Regions from separate parts of the Paenibacillus sp. Marseille-Q7038 genome, predicted to be linked through region 2. Evidence: predicted binding sites of a transcription regulator. Region 2 holds the regulator's gene; each other region holds the start of a gene.
The links. Region 2 encodes LexA, which represses DNA repair genes until DNA is damaged. Its sites were predicted from a motif close to CGAACATATGTTCG; they were not measured.
Positions count from the first base shown of each region.

Region 1: the regulator LexA is predicted to act here: its motif matches at 1,740-1,753, upstream of addB (helicase-exonuclease AddAB subunit AddB).
Region 3: the regulator LexA is predicted to act here: its motif matches at 4,475-4,488, upstream of ACWPWY_RS07880 (DUF6434 domain-containing protein).

Region 1 covers NZ_CBCOOM010000001.1:2,815,274-2,823,761, reverse strand. Annotated here, with positions in the region: gene ACWPWY_RS13425 (Na/Pi cotransporter family protein) at 1-129, opposite strand, end outside; gene ACWPWY_RS13420 (class I SAM-dependent rRNA methyltransferase) at 257-1,621, shown strand; gene addB (helicase-exonuclease AddAB subunit AddB) at 1,918-5,430, shown strand; gene addA (helicase-exonuclease AddAB subunit AddA) at 5,427-8,488, shown strand, end outside.
Region 2 covers NZ_CBCOOM010000001.1:2,301,443-2,309,930, reverse strand. Annotated here, with positions in the region: gene ACWPWY_RS10915 (SIR2 family protein) at 514-2,421, shown strand; gene lexA (transcriptional repressor LexA) at 2,520-3,146, opposite strand; gene yneA (cell division suppressor protein YneA) at 3,325-3,696, shown strand; gene ACWPWY_RS10900 (methyltransferase) at 4,092-4,619, shown strand; gene ACWPWY_RS10895 (HAD family hydrolase) at 4,648-5,433, shown strand; gene ACWPWY_RS10890 (FixH family protein) at 5,538-5,942, shown strand; gene ACWPWY_RS10885 (cupin domain-containing protein) at 6,003-6,545, opposite strand; gene metH (methionine synthase) at 6,744-8,488, shown strand, end outside.
Region 3 covers NZ_CBCOOM010000001.1:1,618,465-1,626,952, reverse strand. Annotated here, with positions in the region: gene ACWPWY_RS07905 (alkaline phosphatase family protein) at 1-159, shown strand, start outside; gene ACWPWY_RS07900 (aminotransferase-like domain-containing protein) at 259-1,710, shown strand; gene ACWPWY_RS07895 (D-alanine--D-alanine ligase) at 1,724-2,665, shown strand; gene ACWPWY_RS07890 (aminotransferase class I/II-fold pyridoxal phosphate-dependent enzyme) at 2,659-3,822, shown strand; gene ACWPWY_RS07885 (DUF3221 domain-containing protein) at 3,937-4,290, shown strand; gene ACWPWY_RS07880 (DUF6434 domain-containing protein) at 4,525-5,085, shown strand; partial or broken gene ACWPWY_RS07875 (hypothetical protein) at 5,192-6,082, shown strand; gene ACWPWY_RS07870 (YitT family protein) at 6,322-7,194, shown strand; gene ACWPWY_RS07865 (manganese catalase family protein) at 7,378-8,223, shown strand; gene ACWPWY_RS07860 (LysE family transporter) at 8,419-8,488, shown strand, end outside.

The sequences.
Region 1 (8,488 bases), 510 kb from region 2:
AGTAGCCCGTTCCAAAGAAGTGGCGAGAGATCGTCCGCCTGCCTTATGGAGGGAGGCTTCCATTAGCTTCATACCTGCAAAGAACAGGATAAGACCATAAATGAGTGGAAACACAACAGATCTAATCATAGGGTATGCACCTTCTCTCGCACGACTTGTCTCTTTTTCCATCTTATGTGCAAAAAGGGACGACCATGACAAGCAGGGGAGCTCCCGTGAGATCTAGTTTTGATTGATAAAAGGAGTTGTACGTATTTTGGCATCTGTAGTCCTTACGAAAAGCCGTAAGAAACGTATTGAACAGGGACATCCCTGGATATTTAAAAATGAAATAGAGTCGGTAGAAGGTCAGCCTCAGCCAGGCGAACTGGTGGAAGTGAAGAATCATCAGGGCCGTTATCTTGCTACCGGTTATTATAATCCGGCTTCACAAATCACAGTGCGGGTAGTATCTTATGAACCCATCACAGCGATGGACAAAGCCTTTTTTGTAAGTAGATTTGAGCAGGCATTACAGCACCGAGAACGTTTTGTAACCGGTGGCGACGCATATCGCTTGGTTTATGGCGAAGCTGACTTTGTACCGGGACTCACGGTTGATCGGTTTGGGGATGTACTTGTTGTGCAGCTGCTGACGCTCGCTATGGATCAGTGTCGTGATGTAATCGTAGAAGCTTTAGTGGAAGTAGTGAAGCCAAAAGGTATTTACGAGCGCAGCGATGTGGGTGTTAGAGAGCTGGAAGGATTGGAGCAAGTCAAAGGGCTGCTCTACGGAGAATGTCCTCGGCATGTAACCGTAACCGAGAATGGACTGCTTATCAAAGTCGATATCGAGCAAGGACAAAAGACAGGTTATTTCTTTGATCAACGCGAGAATAGAGCTGCCATTCATCCACTGATGAAGGGCTGGGGTCATAGAAGCGGAATTGCCTTGCAAGAAGTAGAAAAAGACGGGAAACTAACGCAGGTACCTGTTAATAAAAGTGGAAAAGAAGTCACCTTCCCTTATTGGGACGGAGCTACGGTTCTTGAGTGTTTCTCACATACAGGCAGCTTCACGCTGAATGCTTGTAAATATGGAGCGAAACAAGTCACATGTCTTGATATATCGGAACATGCTATTGAAAGTGCACGTGAGAATGTGAAGTTAAATGGCTTTGAAGATCGTGTTGAATTCGTTGTGGACGATGCGTTCCAGTATTTGAGAAATCAAGTAAAAGGGCTTGAAGAACGTGCAGAACGTGCGAAAGCCGATAAAAAAGTCGACACTTCCAAAGCAATGACTGCAGGAGGCGGACGAACTTTTGATGTTGTTATTCTCGATCCTCCCGCGTTTGCGAAAACACGAAGCGCAGTAAAAGGGGCTGTTCGTGGATATAAGGATATTAACCTGCATGGGATGAAGCTTGTTAACGAAGGCGGATATCTTGTCACAGCAAGTTGTTCTTATCATATGCGTCCGGATCTATTTCTTGAAACCATTCAAGATGCAGCTGCCGATGCTGGTAAAATTTTGCGTCTGCTCGAATGGCGTGCAGCAGGTAAAGATCACCCACAAATTTTAGGTGTAGAAGAAGGACATTATTTGAAATTTGCCATCTTTGAAGTGCGTTCAAAATAATAAATAAGAATCTGCCCTTAATGCGGTTAGATTAGAAAAAAAGCATCTGTCTACTCTTTGTTACTAAGAGCAGCAGGTGCTTTTTTTGCATAGTTCGTACTGCATTGGCTTCTATTACCAAACGCATGTTCCTATTCGCAGAGGTATGGTATACTGAAGGACAGAATGTTAAGAGAGTATATTAAGAGATATTCTCCTGTTTTCATAGATGTTTTCATAGATATATATAAATATTTTGCAGATAAAGAATTGATATTTAACACACATAAAAAATGAGAGAAAGCGAGGGGTGACCATTGCCTCTTCATATGCTTATAGGCCGTGCAGGTACTGGGAAAAGCAGTTCGATCATCAAGGAGATCACCGAAGAACTCCGTCAGAATCCTGGAGGGAAACCAATCATATTGATTGTTCCAGAACAAGCCTCCTTTCAGACGGAGACAACGCTGATTCGCTCTCAGGAAATTAAAGGTTCAGTCCGGGCTCAGGTACTCGACTTTCGCAGACTTAGTTACCGGGTTATGCAGGAAACGAGCGGTTCTGCGCTGATTCCTGTTGGTTCAGAAGGTAAAAAAATGCTTCTGTACAAAATTGTACAACGGCGCAAAGACGAGTTAAAAATTTTCTCCGCATCAGGCGGTCAGATGGGCTTTGTAGGTCATTTAAACAATCTGTTTGCCGAACTCAAACGGTACGGGGAACCGGAACGGGCGATCAAAGAAGAACTTGAAAATGCAGAGCAACTTCCGGGAGCAGGAACGATTTTACGTCATAAAATGCATGATATTGCTGCTATCTATCGTGACTTTGAAGCAGAAGTATCTCGTTTTCACATGGACGAAGAGGATACGTTAGTGAAACTTGCTGATCAGCTTCCTGAGTCGGATTATGTGAAAGAGGCAGATATTTGGATTGATGGGTTCCGTAGTTTTACTCCGCAGGAACTTGCGGTGATTCGGCAGCTTGTTATTCATGCTAGATCCGTAACCATTGGCTTAACCCTGGACCGTCCTTACGGGGAAGGGGAACAACCGCAGGAGTTAGACCTGTTCTATCAGACAGCTTCCGCTTATATCAAGCTGAATGGGATGGCATCAGAGCTTGGAGAATCCGTTCGTACGACGGTACTTGCACCGGAGAGATCTCCACGTTTTGCTTCTTCTGCACTGGCTCATCTGGAGTCTGGATTTGAGAAGCGAAGAGTGATGCCAGCAGACAAGGATGACGGCGGAATTGAGATTCGCAGTGCTGCGAGCAGCCGGATTGAAGTGGAAGGTATGCTAAGAGAGATAGGGCGACTTGTACGTGAAGAGAATGTCCGTTACCGGGATATCGCGGTCCTGGTTAGAAATATAGAGGCGTATGAAAATATCATATCTCCTCTCTTCCAAGATTACGATGTACCTTATTTTCTTGATAAGCGCAGAGATGAACTTCATCATCCACTAGCAGAGTTTCTGAGATCAGCAATGGACATCGTGCGGCATCGCTGGCGGTATGAAGATGTATTCCGCGCGGTCAAGACTGATTTGCTTCTTCCTTTGGATGGCTCAGTCAGCCGATATCATATGGACATACTTGAGAACTATGTGCTTGCGAGCGGGATTTCCGGATATCGATGGACTGATGGGAAACCGTGGAGAGCAGCCCCAAGTTTATCTTTGGAAGAAGAAGAAGGGGCAGAGGCTCAGCGTGAAGAGGCTAGCCGTGAAACGGTTCAGATGCTTGAGAGGTGCCGAGAGGTGATTACTTCTCCGTTATTTGCATTTGAGAAAAGAGTCAAAAAAGCAAAAACCGCAAAAGAGTTCTGCTCGGCTTTATTTTTGCTGCTGGACGACGCAGAAATTGCAAATAAGCTTGATGCACGAAGTCATGAGGCATTGCAGACAGGTAAACCGGAAAAAGCACGGGAACACCGCGGTATGTGGGGAGCAGTGCTTGAACTTTTGGATCAAGTAGTAGAAATGATGGGCGAAGAAAAAATGGATGCAGAACTTTTTGCAGGCATTTTGGAAACAGGCTTGTCCGAGCTGAAACTCGGTTTAGTTCCGCCTGCTTTGGATCAAGTTCTAGTTGGTTCAATGGACAGATCTCGCACAGGGAACGTTAGTCATATTTTTATTCTTGGAGCCATCGATGGTGTGCTTCCGCAAATACAAACGGAGGATGGAGTCCTTACGGAAACTGAACGGGCAGCCCTCACCGAGTATGGAATGCAGCTTGGCCCAGATTTGAACCGGAAAATGCAGGATGAACGTTTTCTAATTTACAGTGCTTTTACGCAGCCAAGCCATAAATTATGGATAAGTTATCCTCAAAGTGATGAGGACGGTAAGACGCTTCATCCTTCCGAAATGATTCGCTATTTGAAACGGATGTTTCCGGGGCTAAAAGAGAAAACGTTGCTAGACGAACCCGCGTCAAGTGATCCATGGGAAGCACATCAACAATATATAACACATCCAGATAAGACCATGGCTCATCTGATCAGCCAGCTTCGGGAATGGCGCAGAGGACAGGCGATCCCCGCTGCTTGGTGGGATGTATATAATTGGTACCTGAGTCAGCCGGATCCGCAGGTACGACTAGAACGAATGCTTGGATCTGTTTTTTATGAGAATCGGACAAGATCGCTAACCAAGGAAACCAGTAGAAAGTTATATGGTAACAAGCTGAAGACCAGCGTTTCTCGAATGGAGCGTTTTGCGATGTGTCCATTTTCTCACTTTGTTTCCCACGGATTGAAGCTGAAAGAGCGTCAGGTGTATCGCCTGAAAGCACCGGATATCGGACAGTTGTTCCATGCGGCACTGAGCAAGATGGCAAGCCGACTTAAAGAGCAAAATCGGAATTGGGGCGCACTGACCAAAGAGGAATGTGTGCAGGAGGCAGAAGCAACGGTTGATGTGCTTGCACCTCAGCTGCAAGGCGAGATTCTACTGAGTTCAGCTCGGTATGGATACATTTTTAGGAAGCTGAAAAATATTGTCAGCCGTGCTTCGATCATTTTAGGAGAACAGTCGAAACGCGGAAACTTTGAGCCGCTGGCACTTGAACTCGATTTTGGACCAGATAAACCGCTGCCGCCGCTTACATTTGAACTGGCAAATGGGGTTGTCATGGAAATCGTGGGGCGGATTGACCGTGTGGATGTAGCAGAAGGAGAATATGGAGATATTTTACTTCGAGTGATTGACTATAAATCCAGTCAGACGGATCTGAAACTTCATGAAGTATTCTACGGATTATCACTTCAGATGCTTACGTATCTTGATGTGCTGTTAACCTATGCCGAAGAGTGGATCGGAACGGAAGCTCATCCTGCAGGGGTACTTTATTTCCATGTGCATAACCCTCTTTTGACTTCAGCCAATGCAATGGCACAAGAGCAGGCAGAACAAGAGCTTTTGAAACGATTCAAAATGAAGGGCTTGCTGCTTGCCGACCGTGATGTGGTGGCGAAGATGGACAACACGCTAGATAAAGGATACTCCTCTATTTTACCTGTGGCTGTTAAGGCGGATGGAGGATTCTACAGCAGTGCTTCTGTAGCAACCGAAGAGCAGTGGGGCATTCTATTGGGCTCTGTTCGAAATACAATTCAAGAAATTGGATCAAGAATTATCGATGGCGAGGTTGGGATTGAACCTTTCCGAATGCAGCAGGAAACAGCATGTACATTTTGTCCATTCAAATCCGTGTGTCAGTTTGACGAGGGTCTGCCTGGGAACGAATATCATCTGATTCGAAAGCCTGCTAAACAGCAGGTATGGGATCTATTTCAGCATGAAGGGGGAGGAGAAGAATGAGAAGTATACCTAAACCGGAAGGAAGCTTTTGGAGTGATGATCAGTGGAAAGCGATCTCTTCTTCCGGAGAGGACATGCTGGTGGCTGCAGCTGCCGGCTCCGGTAAAACGGCAGTGCTTGTCGAACGTATTATTCGTAAGATATCAGATGAGGATGCGGGATTTAGTGTAGATCGTCTGCTCGTAGCTACGTTTACCAAGGCAGCAGCTTCCGAGATGCGTGAGCGGATCCGGGAGGCACTGGAAACGGCACTTGAAGAACAGCCAGAGAACGAACACTTGCGCCGTCAGCTGAGTCTTCTCGGCCGAGCTTCAATCACAACCCTTCATTCATTCTGTATGGAGATTATTCGCAGATATTATCAACAGATACCGCTGGACCCAGGGTTTCGTATTCTGAATGAATATGAAGCAGAACTTATGCGTCAAGAACTACTCATGGATCTGTTTGAACAAAAATACAGTGAAGAAGGCGAAGGAAGTACCTTCCGCAGGCTCGTGGATTGGTTTAGCGGTGAGCGTAGTGATGATGCGATGTACCGGCTTGTGCAGAAGTTGTACGATTTCTCCCGAAGTCATTCATGGCCTTCTTATTGGCTTGAAGAAATGGCAGCTTCTTTCCGTGTGAATTCAGTGGAGGAGCTGGGTCAGTCCGCTTGGGTGAAAAGCATTATGCGTGACGCCGAACTCGCTCTCGGCGGTGTGGTCCTTTTGCTTGAGCAGGCACTGAGTATCGCGCGGGAACCAGAAGGTCCGGCAGCTTACGCAGAGACGTTCAATAGTGATCTTGAGATGGTGAACGAACTCCTTTCTAGAGTGAAAAGTGGTGCTTGGGATGAACTATACGATGTCTTTCACCAATCTGAATTTGGCAAGCTGAAGGCGGTCCGAAAGGGACAGGCTGATCCAGGTCTCCAGGAGAGAGCCAAAGAGCGGAGAGAAGCCGCTAAAAAAACGGTTATGGAACTAAAAACGTCTCTATTTGGCCGTACGCCGGAACAGTTTTTTGATGAGATGAATAAAGCAGCACCTCTTATGGAGGAGCTGGCTTCTGTCGTAAATCAATTTGCTCGTGTATTTACGGAGGAGAAGAAAGCGAGAGGCGTGGTTGATTTCAGTGATTTAGAGCATTATGCGCTCCAAATCCTAAGAGGTGCTGACTCTACACCAGAACAGACAATTCCATCAGATGCAGCATTAGAGTATCAACAGCAATTTGATGAAGTGTTACTTGATGAATATCAAGATACAAATACGGTTCAGGAAGATATCGTTAGCTTGATTTCTCGTAAAGAACCCGGAAACCGGTTTATGGTGGGAGATGTAAAACAGAGTATTTATCGTTTCCGTCTAGCCGAGCCAGGACTTTTCTTGGATAAGTATCGCCGTTATGACACGGAAGGCGAAGGTGATGGTCTCCGGATCGATCTGGCACGAAATTTCCGCAGCCGGCTTGAGGTTGTAAGTGCCGTAAATATGCTGTTCAGACAGATCATGAATGTAGGCGTAGCTGAAATCGAATATGATGATGCAGCGGCTCTATCATTTGGCGCTTCTTTTCCTGATGTACCAGAGGACGGACGTTACACACCCGAACTTATCATGATTGATAGGGCGGGTTCGGAAGCACCGGAACAGACAGAGAATGCGGGGGAAGACGGAGCTGCGAGTGAGGTCATAGAACAACTAGAGATGGAGACGGCAGAGCTCGAGGCAAGGGTTATTGCTGCCCGTATTCATGAGATGGTTGGCAATACCGGTACTCCGCTTCCTGTATATGATAAGAATACGAAAGAGATGCGCCCTGCAAGATATGGCGATATTGTCATTCTGCTACGTTCAGCTCAGCTGTGGACACCACTTATTATGGAACAACTAAAGCGGGAAGGAATTCCCGTGATCGGTGACCAAAGCAAAGGTTTTTTCCAGGCAACTGAAATTGAGATCATGCTTTCATTACTTCAAGTCGTGGATAATCCTCAGCAGGATATACCACTTGCGTCTGTACTCCGTTCCCCAATTGTGGGTCTTGATGAAGAGGAACTCGCTGTCATTCGGCTTGCAGGTAAACGGCTTTCTTTTTATGACGCTATGCGCAGCACCATAGCTAATCTGGAGAAAGAAACAGGTCAGTTTAACAATAGCGGGCATATATCCAGTGAGAAAGCTGATGATATAGAGCAATTAGAGGCACAGATGGCTCTCGAACTCGGAATGAAGGAAGCCAGTGCAGCACTGGAAGTAGTAGAGACCCTAGGTGCTACAAGGAACGATGAAGAGAGTAAGTCCGATTCTCTAGAGTTCAAAACAAATCTGCTTCGCAAATTAGTTTCATTTTCTGATTTTCTGGAAGAGTGGAGACATGAGGCGAGAAGCGGTAGTTTGAGCGAATTAATCTGGCGTATCTACCGGGATACCGGTTACTTGGATTGGGTTAGCGGTCTGCCTGGCGGAGTCCAGCGCAGTCGTAATTTGAAAGCTCTCTATGATCGTGCAAAACAATATGAGAATTCCACAGCGAATCGTGGATTATTCCGTTTTCTTACTTTTATTTCAAGACTCAAAGATAATGGTGGAGACTTGGGCGCGGTGGGTGTAGCAGCAGATACAGAAGGTTCTGTCCGCATCATGACGATACACCGAAGTAAGGGACTAGAATTCCCTATCGTCTTTGTGGCAGGCATGTCCAAAATGTTCAACCAACAAGATTTGAATGCACCATTTATGATGCATAAAGCGCTTGGATTTGGTCCTAGGTTTGTGGATGAAGAGAATAGAGTCAGCTATCCTACGCTCGCAAGTCTGGCCATCCGTAGACGTGCTCATGCGGAGTTATTAGCTGAAGAAATGCGTGTGCTCTACGTTGCATTGACACGTCCTAAGGAAAAAATGATTCTTATTGGCACGGTAAAAGATGCTGTTCAAAAAGCGATGAACTGGTCTCAGATTAAAAATCATCAGGCGCTTTTGCTCCCAGAAACGCTGCTAGCTTCAGGACGCAGTTATATGGATTGGATCGGTCCGGCTGTGTTTAGACATCCAGATGCTTGGCATCTGCG
Region 2 (8,488 bases):
TATCTTTCTAATTATCTTGAATATATCAAATGTCGTCTTACTGTAAATCTTGTTATAGGTCGCTTTCTAGGGATTGGTAAGCCATCCCGTCCCCTTGGCATTTTCAGCCCTAAGCTATGTGTAAGTTGTCCTTTAATGCTTGTTTGTGCACTTATACGTTTCCTGGAACTTGGTTTCCTCAAATCACTCTTCACTCGACACCTCTAATTTACAAATATTATGAATCAAGATATATTCATCTTAACATATATTTTCCAAAGGAATAATTATACTAAATTACTAGCTCAATTCCTATGAACTAATACAAAATATACTATTGAAAGGTAATATATTTTTTTAAATTTTATCAGTGAGTTTGATATTGAAATGGTAAAGTAAGAGAGTAATATTATCGTAAATGATTTTAAAACATATTATTGAAAAATAAGGTTAATGAATAGTCTAGTATATCGAAGGAAAATTAATTAATTATAATAAACAATCATGCTATTTCCAATTAAAGGAGAGTTGAATGTGGACGCTAACTTAGAGAAGTTGATTAAATTTATTCGTAAAGGAGAGGTTGTTCCTTGGATTGGTTCTGGAATGTCATTAGGGGCTGGTTATCCTTCTGCAAGAGGGCTTTCTGAATCGATAATCAAGGAAGCGGTTACGGAACATCAAACTATTCTTGAGAGACATAAGGAAAATTTGCAAAAACTAACTGGAGAGTTTGTAGAGATGAATGGAGGGAGTAGACAGACGCTTATAAAGGTTTTAAGACAAGAATTTCGAAAGAGCCCTACTAATCTTTCGACTCACAAAATTCTAGTCCAGGTTCCACAATTCAAATACTTTGTTACAACGAATTATGATCGTGCAATAGAAAAGGCACATGAAGAAGTTTATTATGATAATAAATTAAATGTTGTAGTTAAAGATGAAGATTTAGCACTTATGGATAAAAAATTGGTTACACTTTATAAAGTTCATGGTGATGTGGATAATCCAAATCAAATAGTTATAACAGAAGCAGATTACACGGACTATTTCCGGCGTACCCATAGTAATTTGATATGGAATGAGATTAAGAGCCTGATACCTAAAAATTCAGTCTTATTTATAGGTTTCTCACTAGAAGATCAAAACATTGACTCTATATTTGCAGAGATAATCGAACATTTAGAACCAATTCAGAGAGAAATGTTCTTAATAGCACCAAATATGCCTGAGTATAAGGTTGGGAAATATGCTAAAAGAAATATCCACTATATTAATATGAGGGGAGAAGAATTTTTTAATATACTGAAAATAGAGATAGAAAAGAATATTGTTAATGATGTGCGATCAGGCTTTTTGTCTGTTAAAGAAGCATTACCGATTTTACAGTCTAAAGGTTTGGATACTAATTTTTCTCATGACAAAACGGGGAATCACTTCTTAAGATCTGCTAGTATATCGCCGGAGGTAGCTTCTGATAAAAAATTCTCAGGTTTATTAAGAGCGAACCCCCAAGTACTACAAGCAATATTAAATCAGTTGGAATCTGGTGCAACAGATGAAATTTTCTTACCAGAAGGTGAAGGGATTTCTATTAGAACCGAATTTGATGGTGTTGAATTACTGGATATTAACTTAATTAAAAATTTGTCTTTGACACCAAATCCAAGTTGGCATGGGAAATGTGATCTTGCACTGCATCCAAGCAATATGTACATAGAAGATGTAGATATAAAATTATTCTACAATCAGAGATTAGTTACTCTAATTTTCGATGTTTCTCCATTTAATGTTAAGTTTATAATTGGTACAGAAGATGAGTCGCAAAATTTTAAATTTGATTTCAACGGTGCTCTAATTCCCAATGTTTTACGAGGTAAACATGTTTATGAATTTTTTAGGGAATGGATAACAGGGAAAGAGTTAAGATTTTTTAGTGATAGTTTTCCTTTTCAAAATATCCCAAAAATACAAGATATAAAATTGGATAATGCAGTAGAAGCTTTAGATGCCAGAATCGAACTCTACAATAATCTATTGCTAATACAAAATAATTTTCAAGTTAAATTTAATATACCTAATGAATTAACTGAAGATGATATTAAGTCGATAACTGATCTTATAAACATTTCGTACGGGAAAAAGAAGAGGTTAGAAGAATGCACAGTCGAATTGGAGAATGATCATTCATTAATTAAAACTATTAACACGCACTCTTTTTCATACAAGTTCACTTTTAGCGAAAAGGAAACAATTAGACTCTTTGGGCAAGAGATAAATGTGGGTTTTCCAGTAATAGATTCAGAGGATTTTTATGTAGTTGATATTGATCGAACTTTAGAGGATTTACAAACTAATGCTAGTGTTAAACTTAAAATTAGGAGCCGAAGTAATAATATTTATCTTTATTTTGAGGATAATCCACCATCTGAAGATAAATAAAAGTAGTGGAGTAAAACGTGAAAAGCAGAGATCTGAGTTATAAGATCTCTGCTTTAAAAATATAAGTGCAAATTAAATTATTTTTATTTTTTAAAAAATTAATGAAAATCACGGAATAGGCCAATAACTTTACCTAGTATAGTTACTTTGGTAAGCCGGAGAGGTTCATATGTAGGATTCTCAGGCTGAAGACGTACATGATCTTTTTCTTTATAGAAAGTTTTCACTGTAGCTTCATCATCTTCCGTCATAGCTACGACGATTTCACCATTGTTAGCCGTTTGTTGCTGACGAACAATGACATAATCCCCATTGACAATACCAGCTTCGATCATACTATCTCCTACTACATTCAACATAAACACTTTCTCTTCTCCCACATATTGCATAGGTAAAGGGAAATAGTCTTCAATATTTTCTGTTGCAGTAATAGGAATACCTGCGGTTACTTTACCGACTACAGGAACTCTAACAACCGTCTGAGCAAATTGGCTTGTCTCATCTAACTCATCATGACTCAAAAGCTCAATTGCACGAGGTTTTGTAGGGTCTCTTCGAATTAAACCTTTTTTCTCCAAACGATCCAAGTGTCCGTGAACAGTGGAGCTGGACGCGAGTCCGACAGCTTCACCAATCTCTCTTACGGACGGTGGATATCCTTTTAATCGAACTTCATTTCGTATAAACTCCAAGATTGCTAATTGCCTGCTGGACACCTTCGACATACCGTATCAACTCCACTTAATAACGTTTGGGAAAATTATAGCATAGAACCTCCGTTCGTACAAACGTTAGTTCTAAAATAGAACGAACAATTGTTCTAAAAAGTTATTGTCCAAAACACATGTTCGTGTTATAGTGATCAATATAGAAATGAGAACAAATGTTTGGAGGACGATATATATGCTAAAATACAGTACATACAATAGTATCTATAGCAATGCAGAAGGAACTAAGAATCATACTTTACTTGGTAAGTTACTTCATCAATTTATTTATAATAATAGACGCTTTTTGGTTCGCCTGGTCATCATTCTTAGTGTTGCTTTTTTATGTCTAACTGGGTTTATGACGGTTCTTACTAATGCAAGTAAAATTGTTTCCTACCAAGAGTTTGTTGTATCTACAGGAGATTCTTTATGGTCGATTGCTTTGGATCATAAACCACATCGCATGGATACCAGGGAGTATGTTGAACAAATTAAGCGGCTGAATGTGATGGAAACGAGTGATATTCAAACAGGACAAGTATTAAACTTACCTCATGTAGAGTAAGAAAAGATGCTTTTTGTATTTTAGAATTTTTGTATTAAAAAAGTTTAATGAAGTCTTACTTTAATTTTACAGTTCATTGATGCTGTCTATATCGTTTTTTAATGCATGATCGGCAAGGGCGCAATTCACAATTGTGTCCTTTTTTTGTTGTTTACATAAGGAGGTCTTGCCATACAGGTATATACCTTGACAACCCTTTATTTACATGGCAAAGTTAAGGAGATTGTGCTTTTTTAAGGGAGTAAATTAGATGAAGGAAGAGGATTCCATTATGCTAAAACCACTTTTATTCCCATGAAAAAAAGATAGGTTTAATCATAGTTATGAGTGGAGAGTTAGTATATAACTACCATGATATAATAACTGGATTGCACAGATTTTAAAGGGGGATTTACATGGCAAGTTCATTTGAAAGAGCAGTCAAAAGGAATCAACACAAAGTAAATAAGAATCGCAAAAAAAAGGGACAACCCGTCCTTGGCTCCGGAATGGAAAATGAAGATATTTTTAAAGGAAGAGCATTTATATTTCCTTTCGTACTCGTTGTACTAGCCTTTATGTTCTTAACGCTTAGCGGCCTTACAAAAGGCGGCGTGGCTGGATTTGATTGGGTTGTATTTGTACTTTATATGGGACTAGCACTGATGTATTTCTTCCGTCGTCCTTATCTTAAAGTAGGTAAGAAACGGATCAAGACTATTAAGCTAAGCAGAGAACGTTCACTTGGTGCAGAAGACATCAAACGTATTGTGGTAGATAAAGGGTCTATTATTATTGAACACAACGATAAAGGCAGTAACTGGGCTTTTAGTCGTTTGCTTAATTTATATGATACCGACGCAATGGGCGAAAGATTAATTACCTTTGCACAGGCACATCAGATTCCGGTAGAGGATAAGAAAGCTCTAAAAGAAGCTAAATAAATCGATATACTCAAGGGGAGAGAACAAGATGTCAATTAAAGCAGTGATGTTCGACTTGGATGATACCCTGCTATGGGATGAAAAGAGTGTGGAAGAGGCTTTCTACGAAACATGTCTCTATGCCTCAAAAAAATGCGGTGTGGATCCTCATGAACTTGAAGTATCGGTAAGAAACGAAGCTAGAAAGCTGTATGAATCTTATGAAACTTTTCCATTCACGAAAATGATTGGCATCAATCCCTTTGAGGGACTATGGGCGAATTTTAATGCTGGAGAACAGCCTGAATTCAGAAAGCTCGAACAATTAGTACCCGGATATCGTAAAGATGCATGGACGAATGGACTTGCGGCACTTGGTGTGAATGATAGCGAACTTGGTGCAGAGTTAGCTGATAAATTTGGTAAAGAGAGAAGATCTCGTCCTTATATGTATGATGAGACTCTCGAAGTTCTCACAGAGTTGAAAGGTAAAGTGAAGTTGCTGCTTCTCACTAACGGATGTCCTTCTTTGCAGCAAGAGAAGCTCGATGGTGTGCCTGATTTGGTTCCTTATTTCGATCACATCATTATTTCTGGGAAGTTTGGTAAAGGAAAGCCGGATGCTGCGATATTCCATCATGCCTTATCCCAGCTTGATGTGTCCGCAGAGGAAGCGTTAATGGTAGGAGATAAGCTGACTACTGATATTAAGGGTGCGCTTTCTGCAGGCATTAAAGCAGTGTGGATTAACCGTAATGAGAAAACAAACGATCAATCCTTTCAACCTGATGTTGAAATTAAACATCTTACAGAAATTTACGAACTGTTATCATAATAGAACAACTTTAGATTTCACTTCCATGAACCGCTTGGCTGTTTGAATAAAACAGAAGCGGTTTTCTTTTATCTTCATACGAATAGAAGAGAGGATTTATAAAGATGAGACGATTATTTGTATTACTATGTTATGCGATGATCTCCCTCATATTATTGAGCGGATGCCAAAAGGAAGGAAGCGAATTCACGGAAATGAAATTACTTGAACCAATAAAGGTAGAACTCGTTGTTCCTGAAGGGGAAGCAGTTGCAGTCTCTGACCTTGTACAATTGGAAGCCATTGTTACTCAGCAAGATGAATACATAGATGATGCAGACGATGTGACATTTGAAATTTCTTTAGAAGGCAGTATAGGATTAGAAGTGGATACAACATACGATGGGGAGGGGAAGTATACCGCAGTGTATCAGTTTCCTGTTGAAGGAATATATAAAGTTACTTCTCATGTAACAGCGAGAGGGATGCATTCTATGCCATCGAAACAAGTAGAAGTTACTAAAAAATAGCCACAAAAAAACCACCCTATGAATGATCTCACAGGGTGGTATATTTACTTATCATATGAATTAGGCCTTGATAAAGCTAGGATCTGGGTACGGATCTGCAACCCAGCCATTCTGTTCAATAAACAATCGAACAGCGATGATTTGTTTGTTATCCATAAGTGTAAAGAAGTGAGGCGTGTTTTCAGGAACAGAAATGACATCACCTGGCTCAAGCTCTACGTTGAAGTAGCCTGTTTGTTCGTCACCTTTAATGATAAAGATCCCTTTACCAGAAACGATCGCACGAATCTCATCTTCTGCATGTGTATGAATTTCTTCAAACTTAGCAAGCTTTTCTTCCAGATCAGGAGTAGCTTCTGACAGAGTGATGATATCCCAGATTTGATAACCTCGGCGGGCAGCCAAATCTTTAATTTCGGTATCGTAAACATCCAGGATTTGTTGTTTTTCTTCATCATTTAATACAAAGTTATTTTGAAGTTCAACTGGAAGTTTTGATGCATCCCATTTTTCAAAAAGTACTTCATATTGATTGAGGAAGGAACGAACATTATCTTCACCTGTGATTCTTTCGTTCGTGTTTCGAATTAAGATTTCTGCCATTTACTTTCCCTCTTTTCCACTTGGTTTAATTGCTATTATAGCGAATATTCTCCTTTTTGTCGATTGACTTTTTGTCAGTTATCTTCATTAATATCCTGAAATCATTGTTATGACGCGGTTCTTCGCGATTTAAATATTCTTTCATAAAACTTCCTTTTCTGCTAAACTTAGACGTAACGTTTTGCGGGAGGTATGAGGGTGGATAAAATCAGTCTGCAAGAAGCATTACAGAAGCGAATATTAATCTTAGATGGTGCTATGGGTACCATGATTCAACAGGAAGACCTGACTGCTGAAGATTTTGGCGGGGAGGAACTGGATGGATGCAATGAAATGTTAGTGCTCACAAGACCTGAAATCATCCAGACGATACACGAACGTTACCTTGAAGCGGGTGCGGACCTTATTGAAACAAACACTTTTGGTGCAACTTCTGTTGTTTTGGCTGAATATGATATACAAGATAAGGCGAGAGAGATCAATCTGGCAGCTGCAAAGCTTGCAAGAGCAGCTGTAGATAAATATAGTACTCCAGAGTCCCCGCGTTATGTCGTCGGAGCCATGGGTCCTACAACTAAGACATTATCTGTAACAGGTGGAGTTACATTTGATGAACTAATTGAGAGTTATGAAGAACAGACTCTAGCTTTGATTGATGGAGGCGTTGATGCGCTTCTCCTTGAAACATGCCAGGATACCTTGAATGTAAAAGCGGGAAGTATTGGAATTCGGAATGCTTTTGAAGCTCGTAATATAACACTGCCTATTATGATATCCGGTACCATTGAACCTATGGGTACGACATTGGCAGGTCAAAATATAGAATCTTTTTATGTCTCGTTAGAACATTTGAGTCCGATATCGATTGGGCTTAACTGTGCGACAGGACCCGAATTCATGAGAGATCACATTCGTACACTTTCTGCCATGTCAAGTGTTGCAGTTAGTTGTTATCCAAATGCCGGTCTGCCAGACGAGAATGGTCACTACCATGAATCCCCTGAGTCTTTAGCTGTAAAAATCGCTGCCTTTGCGGAGCAGGGATGGCTTAATATTGCCGGAGGATGCTGCGGAACAACTCCAGAACATATCCGTGTATTAAAGGACAAGCTCGATCTGATTGAACCTCGTCCGCTAACGGGTACACACCCTCCGGCAATCTCCGGGATCGATCCTGTTTATATTGAACAAGACAATCGTCCTTATATGGTAGGGGAGCGGACGAATGTGCTGGGGTCGCGAAAATTCAAACGATTGATTGTCGAAGGTAAGTATGAAGAAGCTTCTGAAGTCGCTCGTGCCCAAGTTAAAAATGGAGCCCAGGTCGTTGATATCTGTTTACAAGACCCTGACCGTGATGAGACAGAGGATATGCGGAAGTTTTTAGAGTTGGTTGTGAAAAAAGTGAAAGTTCCATTAATGATTGATACAACCGATGCTGATGTGATTGATCTTTCTTTACAGTATTCTCAGGGTAAAGCTATTATCAACTCCATTAATTTAGAAGATGGTGAAGAAAAGTTTGAAAAAGTAACGCCTATTCTTCGTAAATATGGCGGAGCGGTCGTTGTAGGTACAATAGATGAGCGGGGGCAGGCCATTACCCGTGAAGATAAGCTTGAAGTAGCGAAGCGATCGTACGATCTTTTAGTTAATAAATATCATCTCCGTCCGGAAGACATTATTTTTGATACCCTTGTTTTTCCTGTTGGTACAGGAGATGAACAATATATCGGTTCTGCAGGAGAGACGATTGAAGGAATTCGTCTGATCAAGGAAGCATTGCCTGAAACACATACGATTTTGGGAGTTAGTAATGTTTCTTTCGGTTTGCCGGAAGCAGGTAGAGAAGTCCTGAACTCTGTATTTTTATACGAATGTACCAAGGCGGGTCTCGATTATGCGATTGTAAACACAGAGAAAGTAGAACGTTATGCTTCGAT
Region 3 (8,488 bases), 680 kb from region 2:
CGAAGTTCTCCAACTCATGAAGGAGGTGGAGGCCACGGTTCGCTTCATGAAAAAGAATCACTCGTTCCTCTTATCATATGCGGTACGAACGAAAAACCTCAATATTTACGAATTATAGATTTAAAACCATTTTTCCTAAAGCTCTTAACAAAAGAATAGAAATAACGCCTAAGAACCACGACTGGATAAAAAATCCGAGTCCGTGGTTCTTTTTTTACCGTTCTGACTATGCCATGATAGCTATGGGGGCGATGATACATGTTTAAGGATTTTAAGCTCATTGCCGGACGACCGGTATATATACAAATTAAAGACTATATGAAGCACTTAATTATAAAAGGCGCGCTGCAAAGTAACCAGAAGCTCCCATCCACACGTGAAATGGGTGTACTTCTGCAGGTGAGCCGCAACTCGGTCATCGCCGCTTATGAGGGACTGGAGGACGATGGGTTTGTCTACGCCGTTAAAGGCCAGGGGAATTACGTAGCCCCATCAGCACCAGGCACGGTAAAGATCTCGTCTCGAATAATGGACTGGAAAGCGTATTTGAACGACCACGCCTTGCAGGCCGAAGAACTCGATATCATGAAACGGGGGATTCGAGCGGAGAAGGGGACGATTTCTTTTACCAGTATTGCTCCTGATGAAGGGCTGTTTGACCTTGATAATGTAAAGCGGGCTTTCATGGACCGTATGGCTGTGGAAGGAAATGTCCTGCTGAACTACGGCTATGCTAAAGGTTACAAGCCATTGATTGACTATCTACACCAATATATGGAGCACAAGGGCGTGGATATGAAAGGTAAGGACATCCTAATCACCAATGGTTTCACGGAAGGTTTTAATATCGTACTTTCCGCTTTGAATCAGAGGAGTGGGCAGGTCCTTACAGAAAATCCTACGCATCATACAGCGATTAAGAATCTGAAACTGAATGGATTTGGAATCAGGGGGATTCCTATGGAGCGGGATGGCATTCATCTGGGTGAGCTCGAGAAGGCGCTGGGTGAAGGAGAGTATGATTGTGCATACTTTGTGCCTTCGTATCATAATCCGACAGGGATAGTCATGTCCCCCGAGAAAAGACAGGGCCTCATGAAGCTGATGGCGGGATACGGAATTCCAGTGATTGAAGATGGTTTTAATGAAGAACTTCGTTATTCGGGCTCACATGTATCGCCGCTGATCGCAACGGCCGGTGCAGGCAATAGTGTGATTTATCTTGGAAGCTTTTCTAAAGTCTTGTTCCCTGGTCTTCGGGTAGGATGGGTGCTGGCTGATCAGGAATTAATCTATTATCTGGAGAGTATCAAACGGGCACAGACAATTCATACGTCAACTCTAGATCAATCCATTCTGTATCAATATCTATACAACGGTAATCTAGATAAATATTTGAAGAAGGCGAAAGCGGAATATAAACGCAAATATGAGCTGACTCTGGAATGTTGCAAGCAGCATGTACCTTTTCAAGCATTGACCGGGGACGGCGGACTGCATTTGTTTGTGGAGTTTGCGGATGGTTTTAACACGAAAGAACTGCTTGAGGCATGTCGTGCGCAAGGTGTTATTTTTACGGCAGGAGAGATGTTCTATACCGATGGCGGGGGACAGCATACGATGCGGCTGGGGTTCTCCAGAGTGACGGATGAGGATATACGCAAGGGGATTGCGATTATTGGCAAAACGGCGCACAAACTAATGGGATGAAGGAATGATGAAAATGTTGAAGGTTGGCGTAATTATGGGAGGTATTTCTTCTGAAGTGGAGGTGTCACTGAACACCGGCAGAGAGATGATGAATCATTTGGACCCTAATAAATATGAGGTGATTCCTGTTGTATTTAGTAAGCCTGCAGAACTTGTGGAGAAGGTAAAGAGACTTGATATTGCACTTCTAGCTCTGCATGGGGCTTACGGTGAAGACGGGACAATACAGGGGATGCTGGAGACGCTAGGTATCCCGTATACAGGAAGCGGAGTACTGGCGAGCAGTCTGTGCATGGATAAGGATCTGTCCAAAAAAATCCTCCGCTATGAAGGAGTTAATACACCAGGCTGGCTGTGTTGGAACAGTATGGAAGACTATTCACCAAAAGACGTTCAGCAGCTGGGATATCCAGTAATGGTAAAGCCAAATACAGGCGGTTCCAGCATAGGGATGGAAAAAGTGAACGATGAACAGGATCTTCATAGCGCGGTCATGAGGGCTTTTGCAAGTGACCCCGATCAGTCGATCTTGATTGAACGATATATCACAGGTCAGGAAATGACGTGCTCCATTCTCGATGGAGAAGTTCTGCCTATGATAGGAATTACTTCGGCATCTTCGGAATGGTTCGATTACAGTGCCAAGTATGAGGAAGGTGGAGCGGATGAGGTGGTAGTGAACCTGCCCCAAGAATTAGATGAGTTGGTACGTAAGACGGCAATGACCTGTTACCAAGCATTGAAGTGCAGTGTATATGCCCGTGTCGATATTTTGTTGTCGGATGGTGTTCCTTATGTCCTGGAGATGAATACGCTGCCTGGAATGACAAAGACGAGTCTTCTTCCTAAAAGTGCTGCCGCAGCCGGAATATCTTTCAGTTCATTACTCGACCGGATTATCAGCTGTTCCCTTAAGAAAGCGCAACAAGACCAAAGGGGTGTCGCTTCATGTTAACTCATTGGATTTCCCCGAAGGTAAGAGACATTCCACCATCGGGAATACGTGCATTCTTCGAACTAAGCAGCGGCAATCAGGATGTCATTTCACTCGGTATAGGTGAGCCGGATTTTATTACCCCCGAACACATTAGAAAAGCATGTATAGATGCACTGAACCAGGGAGCAACGAGTTATACACCCAACGCAGGTTTGGTTGAACTTAGAGAGGAAATTGCCAGCTATCTACAAAAAAACTTCCATCTGCACTACGACCCTGCAAGCGAGGTGCTGGTTACTGTAGGTAGCAGCGAAGCACTGGACCTGGCACTCCGAGCGTTCACCGCTACGGGCGATGAAATTCTTCTTCCTTCTCCGAGTTATATCGCTTATTCGCCGATCGTCTCTTTGAACGGAGGTACAGTAGTGGAGGTAGAAACGAAAGCGGAAGAGGGTTTCCAGTTAACTGCCAATCGTTTACGGCAGATGATTACTCCACGTTCCAAGCTGCTGATGCTGAATTATCCGAACAACCCAACGGGAGCGATCATGACTGCCGAGGACTGGCAACCGATTGCTGACCTTGTTAAGGAAAATAATCTGCTAGTTATCTCCGATGAAGTATACGCCGAGCTAACTTATGACGGGAAGCATGTCAGTATTGCTTCGCTGCCAGGAATGCAGGAGAGAACCATTGTACTAAGCGGATTTTCTAAAGCATTCGCAATGACGGGCTGGAGAATCGGCTATGCCTGTGGTCACCGCGATCTGCTGGCAGCGATGCTGAAGATCCATCAATATACGGCAATGTGTGCCCCCGTGCTAGGACAGATTGCTGCACTCGAATCCTTGCGTCATGGTCTTGAGTCGATGAATGAGATGAGAGAAGCGTACCGGAAGCGCCGGGAACATCTGGTGAACGGATTTCGGTCGATCGGAATACCTTGCCATGTACCGGAAGGAGCATTTTATGCCTTTCCAAGTATCGCTCACACAGGGCTTGACTCGGAGACGTTTGCCTATCAGTTACTGAAGGAATCGGGTGTTGCCACTGTTCCCGGGCATGTGTTTGGCTCAGGGGGAGAAGGTCATATCCGCTGTTCTTACTCGGTATCTACGGACAAATTAACGCAAGCGCTTGAGCGGATGGATAGTTTCATGAAGGTGAAAATATAAATGCAGGAATAGAGAATTAAAAAAACGTCAATTGTATACTATTTGAATTTGATGGAACTAAGTGATCATGCTCTGCGTCAATCTCCATATAACGTAATCATATGGAGGCTGACTATGAAAGCTTTATTACGTATCTTTTCTATTACATTTCTGATGTCATTCGTATTGATTGGTTGTGTTACAGAAACAAGTGGGGGCAACAAAATCGATACTAGGAATGAGGGAATTCAAGAAATAGTCGACACTGATGAAGATTTTCAAGCTATCGTAGTAAACAAGGATGAGACATCAGTAACTGTTTCCAAAAGCGGACTCAATGAAAAGGTAAAAAGAATCTATACACTTGCAACAACGAAAATAGATTACGTTGCAGAAGTGGGTGACAAAGTAAAGGTCTGGACTACAGGACAATATGAAGAAAGCAACCCGATTCAAGGAAAAGCAATAAAAATAGAAATAATCAATTGATTGCTAATAGAATTTTAATTGGCCAATCGAATAAATAAATTACATCGCTATCGTAATAAGATCGTTCAATAAAACAGTTAGTCTTGGATATTAGTATTCAATCCATGGCTGACGCTGTTTTTATTTAAGCCACAGCTATTTTCTAAAAGTTAGTTGTTTATATCTGTATTTCTTTTGATTAAAAGGAACAAACGTTCTATAATGGATATATTTAGGAAATGAGGATGTGTTGTGTTGAGACCTAATCTAACAAAAGATATTAACATTCAAAGTTTTATAGATTTTTATTGGTTGAAAGAAGAACTTCAAATGTTTTGCAGAGAGAATGGGATCAGTGCTTCAGGCTCAAAGATAGAAATTGCCGATCGGATAGAAACATTTCTTCGAACGGGAGAGATAAAAAAACCTACTAAAAAAACAAGAGTGAATAAGAGAGTAGAGTCTCCAGTAAATTTAAGTCTTGATACAATTATTCGGGAAAGCCATCGTTGTAGCCAAGAGGTAAGAGCATTTTTTAAGACAATTATCCCTAAATTCCACTTTTCTACCTATATCCAAGACTACTTTAAAAACAATGTTGGAAAAACATATCGTGATGTTGTAGGTGCATGGTACGAGGAAGAAGAACGAAAGAAAGACCCCTCATATAAGAAAAACATTGCCCCTCAATTTGAATACAATCAGTATATTCATGACTTTTTTGCTGACCCGCTAAATCAAGGGAAGAGTCGGGAAGAAGCGATTGAAAGTTGGAATCAAATCAAGAAACTTCCTGGAAACAATAAATATAAATAACATGACCTGTTTTTGTTCTAAGAACCATTATATTATCTCATGCTACACCACAGCTACCTGAACTTCCTACATAACATAAGGGTATTGAGAACGGAGGGATTTTATTATGACACCGAAATTAATCTTGATCGAGGGACTACCTGGATCTGGGAAATCAACAACTGCTCAACTTGTTCATGAAATTCTTACGGAGAAAAACTTGAAGTCTCAATTGTTTTTAGAAGGGAATCTGGATCATCCGGCAGACTATGACGGAGTCGCTTGTTTTACCCAGTATGAATATGATGAACTATTAAGTACCCATGACAAGTTTAAAGATCTATTTAATAGCTACACTACTATTCAAGGGAACAATTACTTCCTAGAATACCGAAAAATAATAAATGAATATGGGACAAGTATTCCAAATGAATTAGTACAGGCAATTTTTAAACACGATATCTATGAATTATCGCTGGATCAAAATAGGAAACTGATCACCGAAAGATGGAGGCAGTTTACTGAACAAGTTTTGAATGGAACAGATATCTATGTCTTCGAATGTTGTTTTATACAAAACCCCGTTACGATGGGAATGATTAAATATGGTGCTAAGAAAGAAGACGTCATCAGTTGTGTTATAGAACTTGCAACCATTGTTGAGAAATTGAATCCGTTGTTAATTTACGTAGAACAAAATGATCTTGCTCACTCTTTCCGGAAAGCGGTTAAGGAGAGACCTTAAGAATGGTCAGAGGGGTTTATTGAATATTACACAAACCAAGGATTTGGACAACAGCAGGGTTACTATGGATTAGAAGGAACGATTCAAGTTCTTAAGGCAAGAAGGGAATGGGAAGAAGTTATATTTAATCTCCTACATATATCAAAGGAAAAAGTGGATAATTCCAATTATACTATGAAGGATTATAAGCAACGTTTAGAAGAGATTATCTCAGAATATGTTATTTCATCAACGAACCAAGAGATTCGAACAGATAATAAAGGTATTCTATAACGCAAACGAAGTCCTATAGTCAGATAAAATACGAAGAGGTAGCCGGCATAGCGATCGGTTGCCTCTTTTTTCATCCTTACCCCACCGAATGTATGTTTATTTGGAGGAAAGAAAGAATGAATAGAAGCATCATGTATGTTAGAAGAACTCCTTTTCATACTAATGACAAGCAATTTGCCAAAATGGTGATAATTATTATAGACTGTTTTCTAGCAGATATTGTCCAAGGGGGAAATGTAATGATTCAAAAGAAACAACAAAAACTAAATACACCAAAAATAGTCTCTAAAGTATTACTGATTATGATTGGGGCTATCATAGCTGCATATGGCTTAGAAGCAGTCCTAATACCGAACAACGTCTCAGACGGTGGGGTAACCGGACTAAGTATCGTGGGTTCCCAACTGTTTGGTTTACCACTAGGGGTGTTAATTGGAATAATTAACATTCCTTTTGTGTGGCTCGGATATAAGCAGATAGGTAAAAGCTTTGCTATTTATTCGGTAATCGGTATTGCGACGCTGGCAGTAAGCACTAGTCTTATGCACCATGTACCAACGATTATTGAAGGTGATACCTTGTTAATTACCGTGGTTGGCGGGATTATCATCGGTTTTGGTATGGGGTTAGCTTTACGTAATGGTGGGGCACTTGATGGGATCGATATGTTAGCTGTTCTGTTATCTCGAAAATTACCTTTCGGTACGAGTGATCTAATCTTATTCTTAAATATGTTTGTCTTTATTGTTGTTTCTACTGTATTTGGTCTACAAGGGGCCATTTTATCCGCACTCGCTTATTTTATTGCGTCTAAGGTAATCCACATAGTTGAGGAAGGTCTTAGCGGCTCTAAAACGTTCAAGATTATTACAAAACAACCGGAAATCATGGTAGAAACCATTCGTGACCGATTAGGACGTGGAGCAACATATACAGAAGCATACGGTGGTTACTCTAATGAACAATTCAAAGAAATCACTTGTGTAATTAACCGCATGGAAGAAAGTAAAATTAAAGAAATTATTCATGAAATTGATCCGAACGCCTTTATTGTCGTATACGATGTAGCAGAAGTGAAGGGCGGTAGTTTCAAAAAACAAAATATTCATTAATAATAAAAAAACGCGTTGGGGAGAAGTATTTCTCGCCAGCGCGTTTTTTGTTTACCTTGTATGTTCGATGACGGTTATTATAGCTTTCTAATTTCTTTAATGATAATTTTGTCATTATAGGCATGATTTTCGTGCGTTCACATACTTTTAGATATAATGCATATCGAATAAGAGGTGATTTTGTTGTTTTATCATATTAAAGAACTTCAATATCAAGCAAAGCCTGATCGTCCAGATCCTGTCTATGCAAGAAAACTCCAGGAAGTATTGGGCGGACAATTTGGTGAAATTTCTGTTGCTCTACAATATCTTTTCCAAGGTTTTAACGTTAGAGGAGACGGTAAATACAAAGATTTAATTATGGATACAGGAACGGAAGAGCTTGCTCATATTGAGATGCTTGCAACGATGATAGCTAGGCTTCTTGATGGTGCACCAGATCTGGAACTTGAAGATGCCGCTAAGGATCCGATTATTGCAGCTATCTTAGGTGGGTCAAATCCACAACATGCCATCGTATCGGGTCTTGGAGCTATGCCATCTGATAGTAACGGCTATCCTTGGAATGCAAAATATATTATAGCCAGCGGTAATCTTTTGGCAGATTTTAGAGCTAATCTAAATGCTGAATCCCAAGGAAGATTACAAGTGGCTCGGCTGTACGAAATGACCAACGATCGTGGGGTCAAGGATATGCTATCTTGGCTGCTTGCTAGAGATACAATGCATCAAAATCAATGGATAAAAGCGATTAGAGAATTGGAAGAAAAGGAATGTGATGTAGTAGTCCCAACCACTTTCCCTAGGGAACTAGAAAAACAAGAGGTATCCTATGTATTATTTAATTTTTCTCGCGGAGAAGAAGATGCTTCATTTGCAACGGGAATAGCACCAGATGGAAGAGGACATTTCCAGTATGTAGCTGCCCCTCAACCCTTAGCACCTGAGCCTAAGTTACCACCAGCACCTGAATATATATTTGACACTCCACCTTGTGCTTTAAGAAAAAGTAATCTAAGACCCTACTAGTACGAGTAGTACTATACGTTAAATGACGTTGAGATTAAGATCTCAGCGTTTTTATTCTGCCAATATAGATAAGAACGCCTAATCGAGTTTAGGGATAGTAAAGGTATATAGATGATCTTAGGTCATATCTCGTTATTAATGTACATAAAATGTAAATAGTACAAGCTTTGTATACCTATGCGGGAGTGATGTGAGATGAGCGTAAATATACTACTTAGTTATATTATTTTAGGACTAACTTTAGCCGCTCCCATAGGGCCGGTGA